DNA from 3 places in the Streptomyces sp. NPDC006314 genome. Region 2 is predicted to be linked to each of the others. Evidence: riboswitches for the same ligand, from Rfam matches in the RefSeq annotation. Region 2 holds a riboswitch; each other region holds the start of a gene.
What was found. A riboswitch is a leader RNA that binds a small molecule or an ion and turns the genes downstream of it on or off. The one in region 2 is predicted to bind thiamine pyrophosphate.

Region 1: another riboswitch for thiamine pyrophosphate. It lies ahead of ABZ079_RS24875 (thiamine ABC transporter substrate-binding protein); the one in region 2 lies ahead of thiO (glycine oxidase ThiO).
Region 3: another riboswitch for thiamine pyrophosphate. It lies ahead of thiC (phosphomethylpyrimidine synthase ThiC); the one in region 2 lies ahead of thiO (glycine oxidase ThiO).

What each region holds. Positions count from the first base shown of each region.
Region 1 covers NZ_JBEXRL010000014.1:101,728-105,823, reverse strand. The annotation lists gene ABZ079_RS24890 (cytochrome P450) at 1-23, shown strand, start outside; gene ABZ079_RS24885 (hypothetical protein) at 340-732, opposite strand; gene rlmN (23S rRNA (adenine(2503)-C(2))-methyltransferase RlmN) at 941-2,047, shown strand; TPP riboswitch at 2,071-2,178, shown strand; gene ABZ079_RS24875 (thiamine ABC transporter substrate-binding protein) at 2,260-3,342, shown strand; gene ABZ079_RS24870 (iron ABC transporter permease) at 3,381-4,096, shown strand, end outside.
Region 2 covers NZ_JBEXRL010000009.1:286,137-290,232, reverse strand. The annotation lists gene pknB (Stk1 family PASTA domain-containing Ser/Thr kinase) at 1-1, opposite strand, end outside; partial or broken gene ABZ079_RS19275 (thiazole synthase) at 93-884, opposite strand; gene thiS (sulfur carrier protein ThiS) at 888-1,100, opposite strand; gene thiO (glycine oxidase ThiO) at 1,097-2,278, opposite strand; TPP riboswitch at 2,276-2,387, opposite strand; gene ABZ079_RS19260 (hypothetical protein) at 2,441-2,791, shown strand; gene ABZ079_RS19255 (FAD-dependent oxidoreductase) at 2,869-4,056, shown strand.
Region 3 covers NZ_JBEXRL010000003.1:205,489-209,584, forward strand. The annotation lists gene thiC (phosphomethylpyrimidine synthase ThiC) at 1-1,560, opposite strand, end outside; TPP riboswitch at 1,553-1,730, opposite strand; gene ABZ079_RS06615 (YibE/F family protein) at 1,811-3,313, shown strand; gene ABZ079_RS06620 (SsgA family sporulation/cell division regulator) at 3,454-3,891, opposite strand; gene ABZ079_RS06625 (helix-turn-helix domain-containing protein) at 3,991-4,096, opposite strand, start outside.

The DNA.
Region 1 (4,096 bases), on a different contig from region 2:
GGACGCTGCCCGTGACCTGGTGACACCCGGGTCACGTCACGGGCGACCCCGGCTGGCTCGGCTGGGACTACCTGGAGGCGGTGTAGCGGCCGCGGTCGGGGCGATTCGCGACGGAGTGCGCGTGGCCGACCAGCTGTCCCGACTTGCCCTCTCGGCGCCGGTCAGGACCTTGCCGTACGCCCAGGGGCCCTTCTCGGCGGAGCAGGAGGACCGGAACCGGGCGCCTTCGGCGACGAGCCGGGCGGGACCGCTTGTGTCACGCCTTCGGAGCAGGGACACAAGCGGGCATCGAATGGCGGGTTGGCTGTGGTGATATCACCAGTCGCGCTGCCGAAGCTCCTAGAGCGCTGCAGCCAAGATCGCGGCCAGCGCGAAAACGCCGGCCAGTACGGAGCAGACGATCGCAGCGACGAGGTGGGTGCGCCAGTAGTTCTCCTCGTCCTGTACCACCACCGCGGTACGCGGTCTGCCCTTCCAGTAGGCGATCTCCACCACGTCGCCGGCCTCGAATCGTGGAGATCCGTACCCTGTAACCACAATCTGTCTGCTCTTGCCGTCCGGGGTGACGAACGAACACCAGGCGCTCGCGTCGCCGTCGTCCCAGGTGACGTAGTCGCACACACCGGGTGCGCGCTCGCCATGCGCTATGAGGTGACGGACGCCTCGCGCCTTCCTGGCCGGGATCAGACCCAGCAGGCCGAAGAAGACGGCCGCAGCTATGCAGGCACTCATCAGTCCCCCTCAAGACATGACTGCGATCATGCCGCACTTACCTACAGAGATGCAGGCTACTGACCATCCCACCGCCCGAGCACGCGCCCTGGGCCGTCCCTGGGCCGTCCGAGGCCAACCAATGCTGACAGTCGGTGCCCACGGGTGACCGCCCCCACCCCGCTCTGGCCTGGGCTACCCGAGTCGATCTGCGACACTGGTAAGCGCCATGCCTAAGCCCGGAGAACTCACTTTCGTCGCCCCGCGCGGAGCCAAGAAGCCGCCGCGGCACCTCGCCGACCTCACGCCCGCCGAGCGCAAGGACGCGGTGGCCGAGATCGGCGAGAAGCCGTTCCGTGCCAAGCAGCTCTCGCAGCACTACTTCGCGCGGTACGCGCACGACCCGGCGGACTGGACCGACATCCCCGCCGGTGCGCGCGGCAAGCTGCAGGAGGCGTTGCTTCCCGAGCTGATGACCGTCGTACGGCATCTGTCGACCGACCAGGGGACCACACGCAAGACCCTGTGGCGGCTGTTCGACGGGACGCTCGTCGAGTCCGTGCTGATGCGGTATCCGGACCGGGTCACCATGTGCATCAGCTCGCAGGCGGGGTGCGGCATGAACTGCCCGTTCTGCGCGACCGGGCAGGCGGGGCTCGACCGGAACCTGTCCACCGCCGAGATCGTCCACCAGATCGTGGACGGCATGCGGGCGCTCCGGGACGGGGAAGTGCCCGGCGGGCCTGCGCGGCTTTCCAACATCGTCTTCATGGGGATGGGGGAGCCGCTCGCCAACTACAACCGGGTCGTGGGTGCCATTCGGGCGCTCACCGATCCCGCCCCGGACGGGCTCGGGCTCTCGCAGCGCGGGATCACCGTCTCCACCGTCGGGCTCGTGCCGGCCATCCACCGGTTCGCCGACGAGGGCTTCAAGTGCCGGCTCGCGATCTCCCTGCACGCCCCCGACGACGAGCTGCGCGACACCCTCGTCCCCGTGAACACGCGGTGGAAGGTGCGCGAGGTGCTGGACGCCGGGTTCGAGTACACCGAGAAGTCGGGTCGCAGGCTGTCGATCGAGTACGCGCTGATCCGGGACATCAACGACCACGCGTGGCGCGGTGACCGGCTCGGCCGGCTGCTCAAGGGCAGGCCCGTGCACGTCAACCTCATCCCGCTCAACCCGACGCCGGGGTCCAAGTGGACCGCTTCCCGGCCGGCGGACGAGAAGGCGTTCGTCGAGGCCATCGCCGCGCACGGTGTGCCCGTCACGGTTCGGGACACCCGTGGCCAGGAGATCGACGGGGCCTGTGGTCAGCTCGCGGCCACCGAGCGGTAATCTGGCCACGTCCACACATCTTCATATTCCGACAGGGGAGCGCCACAGCGCTGAGAGTGCGGCAAACGGGCCGCAGACCCTCTGAACCTCGCCCAGGTCATTCTGGGTAGGAAGTTCGGTCATCACTCAAGCTGTTGCGCCCTGCCCGGGCCTCCCTCGCGGAGCCCGGGCAGGGCCGCGTCTCTTCCTGGCCACCCCCAGGAGGACATCCAGTGCACAACAAGACCTTCGTGGCCATGGCGGTCGGGCTCGGCCTGGTCACGCTGCCGGCGTTGACGGCGTGCGGCTCGAGCGACGCCAAGGGGTCCACGGACTCCAAGACCGTCACCCTGGTCAGCCACAACTCGTGGAGCGTCTCCGAGAGCGTCCTCAAGGACTTCGAGAAGCAGTCCGGGTACCAGGTCAAGGCCCTCGAGGACGGTGACGCGGGCCAGGCCGTCAACAAGGCGATCCTGACCAAGGGCAACCCGCAGGGCGACGTCTTCTTCGGCGTCGACAACACCCTGCTGTCCCGGGCTCTCGACAACGGCCTCTTCCAGCCGTACGAGGCCAAGGGGCTCGGTACCGTCGGCGCCGCCTACCGGCTCGACGGGGCCAAGCACCGGGTCACGCCGGTCGATCACGGCGACATCTGCGTCAACTACGACAAGGCCTACTTCAGCGAGCACAAGCTGGCCCCGCCCCGGTCCTTCGCCGACCTGGCCAAGCCCGAGTACAAGAACCTCCTCGTCACCGAGAACGCGGCCACCTCCTCGCCCGGTCTCGGCTTCCTGCTCGGCAGCGCCGCCGAGTACGGTGACGACGGCTGGCAGGACTACTGGAAGAAGCTCAAGGCCAACGGCGTGAAGGTCGTCGACGGCTGGGAGCAGGCCTACCTCCAGGAGTTCTCCGGCTCCTCCGGGGGCAAGAAGGCCGGCGGGGACCGGCCGCTCGTGGTGTCGTACGCCTCCTCCCCGCCCGCCGAGGTGATCAACACCAAGAAGCGGCCCGGTACCGCACCGACCGGCGTGGCCGCGGGCACCTGCTTCCGGCAGATCGAGTTCGCCGGGCTGCTGAGCAACGCGAAGAACACCGAGGGCGGCAAGGCGTTCATCGACTTCCTGCTCACCAAGGAGTTCCAGCAGGACATGCCGTTCAACATGTTCGTCTACCCGGTCGTGAAGGGTGCCGCCGTTCCTGCCGAGTTCACGAAGTACGGGCCGGCCGCCGAGCACCCCCGGACCATGGCCCCGGACAAGATCGCCGCCAACCGCGACCAGTGGGTCAAGTCGTGGACGTCACTCGTACTGAGGTAGCCGGGACACGGCGGAGAAGCGCGGCGCGGCTCGGGCTCATGGCCCTGCCCGTCGCGTTCTTCGCGCTGTTCTTCGCCTGGCCCGTGGCCGCGATCGTCGCGCGCGGACTGAAGGTGGACGGCGCCTGGCGGTTCGGGCGGATCGCGGACGTCGTCACCCAGCCGGACATCCGGCACGTGCTGTGGTTCACCACTTGGCAGGCGCTCGCCTCCACCGCGCTCACCCTGTTGCTCGCGCTGCCCGCCGCCCATGTCTTCGCGCGCCTCGACTTCCCGGGCAAGCAGCTGCTGCGGGCCGTCGTCACCGTCCCGTTCGTGCTGCCGACCGTCGTCGCCGGCAGCGCCTTCCTGGCGCTCGTCGGGCGGGGCGGTCTGCTCGACGAGCTGTGGGGGGTACGGCTGGACACCACGGTGTGGGCGATCCTGCTGGCCCACGTCTTCTTCAACTACGCGGTAGTGGTGCGCACGGTGGGCGGGCTGTGGGCCCAGCTCGACCCCCGGCAGGAGGAGGCCGCCCGGATGCTCGGCGCCTCGCCGCTCGGGGCCTGGCGGAAGATCACCCTGCCCGCTCTCGCGCCCGCCGTGGCCGCCGCCGCGCTGATGGTGTTCCTGTTCACCTTCACCTCCTTCGGTGTCGTGCAGATCCTCGGCGGCCCCACCTTCTCCACCCTCGAAGTGGAGATCTACCGGCAGACCTCGGAGACCTTCGATCTGTCCACGGCCGCCGTCCTCACCCTCGTCCAGTTCGCCGCCGT
Region 2 (4,096 bases):
CGCAGGGGAGTCTACGAGGGGCGGCCGACACTCCCGCCCCCTGCGCCGCCGCGGGGGCGGAATGCAGCAGAGCTGTGACTGTCGCGCGACTGGAAGGCGGGGCGCTCGGGGTCCAGGTGCGCGCGCCCCTCGGTGGGGGAGGAGGCCTCGGCGAAGTGGCGGCGCGGGATCCGCCCCGCCAGCCGGGCCAGCCGGCCCGCCTCCACGGCGTGCTTCATGGCGGCGGCCATCGTCTCCGGCTCCTGTGCCCGGGTCACCGCGGAGGCCAGCATGACCCCCGCGCACCCCAGCTCCATCGCCAGCGCCACGTCGGACGCCGTACCGGCCCCCGCGTCCAGGATCACCGGCACACGCGCGTGCTCCACGATCAGCTGGAAGTTGTGCGGATTGCGGATGCCCAGCCCGGATCCGATCGGCGAGCCCAGCGGCATCACCGCCGCACAGCCCACGTCCTCCAGCTTCCGCGCGACCACGGGATCGTCGTTGGTGTACGGCAACACCGTGAAACCGTCGTCGACCAGCGTCTCCGCCGCCTCCAGCAGCTCCACCGGGTCCGGCAGCAGCGTCCGCTCGTCGGCGATGACCTCCAGCTTGATCAGGTCCGTGCCCAGCGCCTCCCGGGCCAGCCGGGCGGTCAGCACGGCCTCCCCGGCCGTGAAGCAGCCGGCCGTGTTCGGCAGCACCCGGATGCCCAGCTTCTCCAGCACCGACAGCACCGAACCGTGCACGGAGGGGTCCACCCGCCGCATCGCGACCGTGGTCAGCTCCGTACCGGAGGCGGTCAGCGCCCGCTCCAGGACATCCAGGCTGGGCGCACCGCCCGTACCCATGATCAGGCGGGAGCCGAAGGGCACACCGCCGAGGACGAAGGGGTCGTCGGCCATGGGTCAGCCTCCTTGGACGGCGGTGAGGACTTCGACGCGGTCGCCGTCGGCGAGCGCGGTGGCCGCCCACTGCGTGCGCGGGACGACGGTCTCGTTGACGGCGGCCGCCACCCCGGAGGGCGCCGCGGTGAGGGTCCTGACGAGGGAGTCGAGAGCGGTGCCCGGGGCGATCTCCCGGCGCTCCCCGTTGACGGAGATGGTGACGGACATGGTCATGCGGGCTGCTCCAGGAGGCGTGCGGGCCGCTCCGGCGGTACGGCACCGAAGCGCTTCGGCGTGAACGGGCGTGCCACCTCGGGGAGTTCACCGGCGACCAGCGCATGCGCCAGGACGTCCCCGGTGACCGGCGTGAGCAGCACCCCGTTGCGGTAGTGCCCGGTCGCCAGCAGCAGCCCGTCCAGGCCGGTCGGGCCGAGCATCGGCGCGTTGTCGGGGGAGCCTGGGCGCAGCCCCGCCCGGGTCTCGGTGAGGGGCAGCTCGGTGATCCCCGGCACCAGTTCATGCGCGTCGCGCAGCAACTCGTACACGCCGCCCGCCGTGACCGTCGTGTCCCAGCCCAGTTCCTCGCTGGTCGCGCCGACGACCAGTTCGCCGTTCTCACGGGGCACCAGATAGACGTGGCTGCCGCGGACCACGGCCCGCACGGTCCGGTTAAGGAACGGCGCGAACCGGCGGGGCACGGTCAGCCGGAGCACCTGCCCCTTCACCGGCCGTACCGGCGGCAGCAGCGCGTCCGGCACGCCCGCGAGTCGTGCGCTCATGCTCCCGGCGGCGAGCACGACCTGCTCCGCGCGCAGCCCGGTGCCGTCCGCCGTGGTGACGCCGGCGGCCCGGTCCCGTACGACATCGAGGCGTTCGGCCCACACCCGGTGGAACTCCACTCCGGCGCTCTCGCACGCGCTCACCAGGGCCGCCGCCAGTCGCCGCGGGTCGATCTGGTGATCGCCGTCGACCCGCAGTCCGCCGCGCACCCCGGGCGCCAGCATCGGCTCCAGGCGCCGGCACTCCCGCCCCGACAGCCATACCGACTCGAGGCCCGAGCGCTGCTGCAGCGCGTGCAGTTCGCGCAGGTGGGCGCGGTCGTCGGCGTCGAGCGCGACCGCGAGGGTGCCGCAGCGGCGGTAGCCGAGGTCGCGGCCGGTCAGTTCGGCCAGCTCGGCCGCGAAGTCCGGATACCGGCGGGCCGATTCCAGGTTCAGGGCGAGCAGCGTCTCCTCGCCGTAGTGCAGTTCGGTGACCGCGGCCAGCATCCCGGCCGCGACCCGCGCGGCCCCGCCGCCGGGCTCGGGGTCCACCACGGCTGTGGCGAGCCCGCGCTGCGCCGCGCGCCAGGCCGTGACCAGGCCGATGACTCCGCCCCCGATGACGAGGACGTCGGACGTACGTGGCGACATGGGCGTCCAGCCCCTCCCTTCGCCGGCATGACCCGGATCAGGTTCGTACGGTCGGAGGCCGCCAGCCTCCCTCTCAGCCCGGTGCGTCCGGGCTCCCGCGAGTGCTTGTACGGTGGCCACCCTAGCCCGCAGCGCCCATCACCCGTAAGGGAGCCCCCGCCCATGGCCCGCTCGCTCGACGGACTGACCTTCGCCCCCGTCGCCGACCAAGCCCCAGGTCAGGTGGGCACCCGCACCCGGTTCGCCTACCACGAGCAGGACGGCGGGATCTGGGCCGAGTACGCGGGCGGTGACGTCGTGCGCGGCCATCTGGTCGGCACCCGCGAGGGCGACCGGCTGGACTTCCGGTACGTGCAGCTCAGGACCGACGGGACGACCGCCTCCGGGCACTGTGTGTCGGCGGTCGTGGAGCTGCCCGACGGACGGGTGCGGCTGGAGGAGACCTGGGAGTGGGAGTCACGGCCGGGATCCGGCACGAGCATGGTGGACCAGGTCACCGAGCACACCCACTGACTGACGATCGATCAGTTGTCTATGGTGATCGGGTGAGCGAGCAGAGAACGGGAGCGAGCCCGTCACCGGAACGGCGCGTGGTCGTCGTGGGCGCGGGCATGGCCGGGGTGCAGACCGCGGTCGCGCTGCGGGAACAGGGCTTCAAGGGTGCCGTGACCGTCATCGGCGCCGAGCCGCACCAGCCCTACGACCGGCCGCCGCTGTCGAAGGCCGTGCTGCTCGGCAAGGCCGAGGACTCCGCCTTCGACGTGGACTTCGAGGCGCTCGGCGTCGAGCTGCGGCTCGGCTGCGAGGTGCTGGGCCTGCGCACCGCCGAGCACGAGCTGGACACCGAGGCGGGTCCGGTGGCGTACGACGTCCTGGTCCTCGCCACCGGCGCGGAACCGATCACCCTGCCCGGTACCGAGGGAGTGCCCGGCGTGCACCTGCTGCGCACCCTGGACGACGCCGCACGGCTGCGGCCCGTGCTCGCCCGGCAGCACGACATCGTGGTCGTCGGCGCCGGCTGGATCGGCGCCGAGTTCGCCACGGCGGCCCGGGAGGCGGGCTGCGCCGTGACCGTCGTCGAGGCCGCCGGGCGGCCGCTCCCGGGTGCCCTGCCCGCCGAGGTGGCCGCGCCCATGGCCGCCTGGTACGCCGACAGCGGCACCGAACTGCGCACCCACGCGCGCGTGGAGCACGTCGAGCCCGGCGCGGTAGTGCTCGCCGACGGCACGCGGCTGCCCGCGGGCGCCGTCGTCGTCGGCATCGGTGCCCGCCCCGCCACCGGCTGGCTGGCCGGCTCCGGCATCGAGCTGGGCCCGCACGGCGAGGTCCTCGCCGACGCCCACCTGCGCACCTGTGCCGAGGACGTGTACGCCGTCGGCGACTGCGCCTCCTTCCCCTCGGCCCGCTACGGCGAACGGCTCCTCGTCCACCACTGGGACAACGCCCTGCAGGGCCCCCGCACGGTCGCCGCGAACATCCTCGGCGAGACCCCGGCGGTCTACGATCCCGTGCCGTACTTCTGGTCGGAGCAGTTCGGCCGTTTCGTCCAGTACGCCGGCCACCACGCCGCGGCCGACCGCCTGGTGTGGCGCGGTGACCCGGCGGGCCCGGCCTGGACGGTGTGCTGGCTGCGCGAGGACCGGCTGGTGGCCCTGCTGGCCGTGGGCCGCCCGCGCGACCTGGCCCAGGGGCGCCGGCTGATCGAGGCCGGCCGCCACATGGACGCGGCCGCACTGGCCGACCCGGGCCGCCCCCTGAAGGACGCCACGGCCGACTGACCGGCGCCCTGGGACAGCGTCCGGCAGGGGGCGCGGGGCT
Region 3 (4,096 bases), on a different contig from region 2:
GTCCAGCGCGAGGTTGAACTGGTCTTCCCACCGGAACTCGAAGCGCGCGTCGGACAGCGCGTCGTCCCACTCCTGAGCGCCCGGATGCCCCTTGGCGAGGTCGGCCGCGTGCGCGGCGATCTTGTAGGTGATGACACCCGTCTTGACGTCGTCCCGGTTGGGCAGCCCCAGGTGCTCCTTGGGCGTGACATAGCAGAGCATCGCCGTGCCCCACCAGGCGATCATCGCCGCCCCGATGCCGGAGGTGATGTGGTCGTACGCCGGCGCGACGTCCGTGGTCAGCGGGCCGAGCGTATAGAACGGAGCTTCATCGCAGATCTCCTGCTGAAGGTCGATGTTCTCCTTGATCTTGTGCATCGGGACATGTCCCGGGCCCTCGATCATGGTCTGTACGTTGAAACGCTTGGCGATCCGGTTGAGTTCCCCGAGCGTGCGCAACTCCGCGAACTGCGCCTCGTCGTTGGCGTCCGCGATCGAGCCCGGCCGCAGGCCATCGCCCAGCGAGTACGTGACGTCGTAGGCGGCGAGGATCTCGCACAGCTCCTCGAAGTTCTCGTACAGGAACGACTCCTTGTGGTGTGCCAGGCACCACGCGGCCATGATCGATCCGCCGCGGGAGACGATGCCGGTCTTGCGGTGGGCCGTCAGCGGAACATACGCGAGGCGCACGCCGGCGTGAACGGTCATGTAGTCCACGCCCTGCTCGGCCTGCTCGATGACGGTGTCCTTGTAGATCTCCCAGGTGAGTTCCTCGGCCTTGCCGTCGACCTTCTCCAGGGCCTGGTAGAGCGGCACCGTGCCGATGGGTACGGGGGAGTTGCGCAGTACCCACTCGCGGGTGGTGTGGATGTTCCGGCCGGTGGAGAGATCCATGACCGTGTCGGCGCCCCAGCGGGTCGCCCAGGTCATCTTCTCGACCTCCTCCTCGATGGAGGAGGTCACCGCGGAGTTGCCGATGTTGGCGTTCACCTTCACCAGGAACCGCTTGCCGATGATCATCGGCTCGATCTCCGGGTGGTTGACGTTGGCCGGCAGCACCGCCCGACCCGCCGCGATCTCCTCGCGGACCACTTCCGGCGACACGTTCTCCCGGATGGCCACGTACTCCATCTCCGGCGTGATGTCGCCCCGGCGCGCGTATGCGAGCTGTGTCACCGCCTCGCCGCCGCGACCCCGCCGCGGCTGGCGCGGGCGTCCGGGGAAGACCGCGTCCAGGTTCCGCAGCCCGCCGCGCGGCGCTGTGTGCTTGATCCCGTCGTCCTCGGGACGGACAGGACGGCCCGCGTACTCCTCGGTGTCACCGCGGGCGATGATCCAGTTCTCCCGCAGCGGTGGCAGGCCCCTGCGGACGTCCGTGTCGACGAGTGGATCGGTGTACGGGCCTGAGGTGTCGTACAGCGTGACCGACTGCCCGTTGGTGAGGTGCACCTGACGGACCGGCACGCGCAGGTCAGGGCGCGAGCCCTCGACGTACGCCTTGTGCCAGCCGATGGACTTCCCGGCCTCCTGGGACTTCTCGTCCTGGACGGAGGCAGGCGTGCGTGCGTCCTTGTTGGTCATGAGACCTACTCCCTACGCCGGCATTACCCGGTAACAGGTTCGGCGGTCGACGCAGCGATTCCCGTCTGCCGACGTTCCCTGTGGAACAGCGCTCGTTCCACGTGAAACATCGCGTATACGGAGGTCAGCGCCCTCTCAGCCCGGTGCTCCGAGCTCCCGCGTGTGCAAAGGTGCCTCCACGCTAGCGTCATTTGTGGCGCGGTGAACAGTGGGCCTCTGCCGTTCTTGCGATGATCGGGCGGTGACCAGGATGGAGCAGTACCCGTACCAGGCGCCCGACCCGGGCCGCCGAGACGCTTCAGGGCCAGGCGGCGGACAGGGCGGTGAACGCGCCCACGACGGCCGTGCGCCGGGCGCCGGACACGGCCAGGGGAACGGCTCCGGCGGGGGCAGCGCACCCGGCCCGACGGGATCCGGCGGAGACGACGGGCACGGGCACGGGCACGGGCACGGGCACTCGCACGGTCACAGCCACGGTCCCGCCGCGCCCGTCTCCCAGCACCTGCGGAAGGTCATCGCGGCGATCCTGGTCCCGTTCACCGCGGCGGTCCTGGTCGGTCTGGTGGTGCTCTGGCCCGGGGGTGCCCCCTCGCACAAGCGCACCGGCGTCGGCTTCGACCGGCAGACTCAGCAGGCCACGGTCACCAGGGTCGTCGAGGTGAGCTGCAAGTCGGTGAACGCCTCCGGCGGGACTCCGACCAGTGACACCTCCACCGCCGAGGGCAACTCGGCGGTGCAGGAAGCGGGGGGTACCTGCAAGAAGGCGACCATCCGGGTCGAGACCGGCAAGGACAAGGGCCGTACGTTCACCGAGATCGTGCAGCCGGACCAGTCACGGCAGTTGCACCAGGGTGAGAAGGTCGTGGTCGCCTACGAGCCCTCGGCGCCCAAGGACCTGCAGTACTCGGTGACCGATGTGAACCGGAAGTTCCCCATGGCGCTGCTCGCGGGAATCTTCGCGCTCGCGGTCGTCGTGGTGGGCCGGCTGCGCGGGGTCATGGCGCTGATCGCGCTGGCCGTGAGCTTCCTGGTGCTGACGCTGTTCATCCTGCCCGCGATCCTGCAGGGTTCGAATCCGCTGCTGGTAGCCGTCGTCGGGTCGAGTGCGATCATGCTCATCGCGCTCTACATGTGCCATGGGCTGTCGGCCCGTACGTCCGTCGCGGTGCTCGGCACGTTGGTCTCCCTCCTGCTGATCGGCATCCTCGGCTCGGAGTTCATCGACTGGGCCGCCCTCACCGGAAACACGGACGACAACACCGGTCTGATCCACGGCCTGTATCCGTCGATCGACATGAGTGGTCTGCTGCTGGCCGGTGTCATCATCGGTTCGCTCGGTGTCCTGGACGATGTGACGGTGACGCAGACGTCGGCCGTCTGGGAGCTGCACGAGGCCAATCCGTCGATGGGCTGGCGCGGGCTGTACCGGGCGGGCATACGCATCGGCCGTGACCACATCGCGTCAGTCGTCAACACGCTCGTCCTCGCTTACGCCGGTGCCGCACTGCCGTTGCTGCTCCTGTTCTCGATCGCGCAGAGCAGCGTGGGGACCGTGGCCAACAGTGAGCTGGTGGCCGAGGAGATCGTACGCACGCTGGTGGGATCGATCGGTCTGGTCGCCGCGGTCCCGGTCACCACCGCGCTCGCCGCGCTGGTGGTGTCGGCCGACCGGCCCGGACCGGGTGCCCCGGCAGCCACCGGAGTACAGCGCCTTCCGGCCCGCGCCGGCCGGGGCCGCCGCCGCAAGCGGTGAGCCGGCACGGCCGGCCGTGTCCTGCGGACCGGGCAAGGCCGACCGTTATATGGAGTCCGCGCCATGCAGATTTGCGCAGAAGCGTTCCTGCGCGTTGCACACGCCACAGCGAAGTGCCCGGCGTCCCCTGCCGTGATGCTTCAGCCGGCGCTCTGTTCCTCGGCCAGGATGCGGTCCAGGGCCTCGTCGAGATGGGCGTCGAAATCGGCCAACGCGCCCTCCTGACCGAGCGGCACGAGCTTGTCCGTGCGGTCCAGAAAGGCCACGAGCGGCGGGGCCGACGAGCGGAACAGAGCCTGGTCACCGCCGACCTGAAGCCGGATCAGCACCTCGCCCAGCACCTCCGTATCGGCGGGTGCGATGTGCACATCCCCCTCTCCGCACGGCCGGCCGACCCCGTCGACCAGCAGCTCCCGCCCGAAGGCCCAGGTCACCGGGGCGTCGCCGGGCAGATGGAAGGTGAGTCGCACCGCATAGGGATCACTGGTCTCGTAGCGCAACTCCACCGGAATGCGGAAGGAGAGCTCCTCCGACACGAGAAAGCTCATCATGACTTCTGCCTGTACGGACTCACGCATCGTCTACCCCGTCATATGACATCGGCTGGCCGGGATCGATCCCTCTGACCGTGGTCAAATCTTGCTGAACGTGCACGGGAGATCACAAGGAGTAATTTTTCAGATGCTGATAGAGAGCGTGAGGGACCCGAGATGGCGCCCGATCTCCGTCTGCAACCGGTGGGCGGCGGGCAGCAGCCGGTCGGCGTGACGGGCGGGCAGGGAA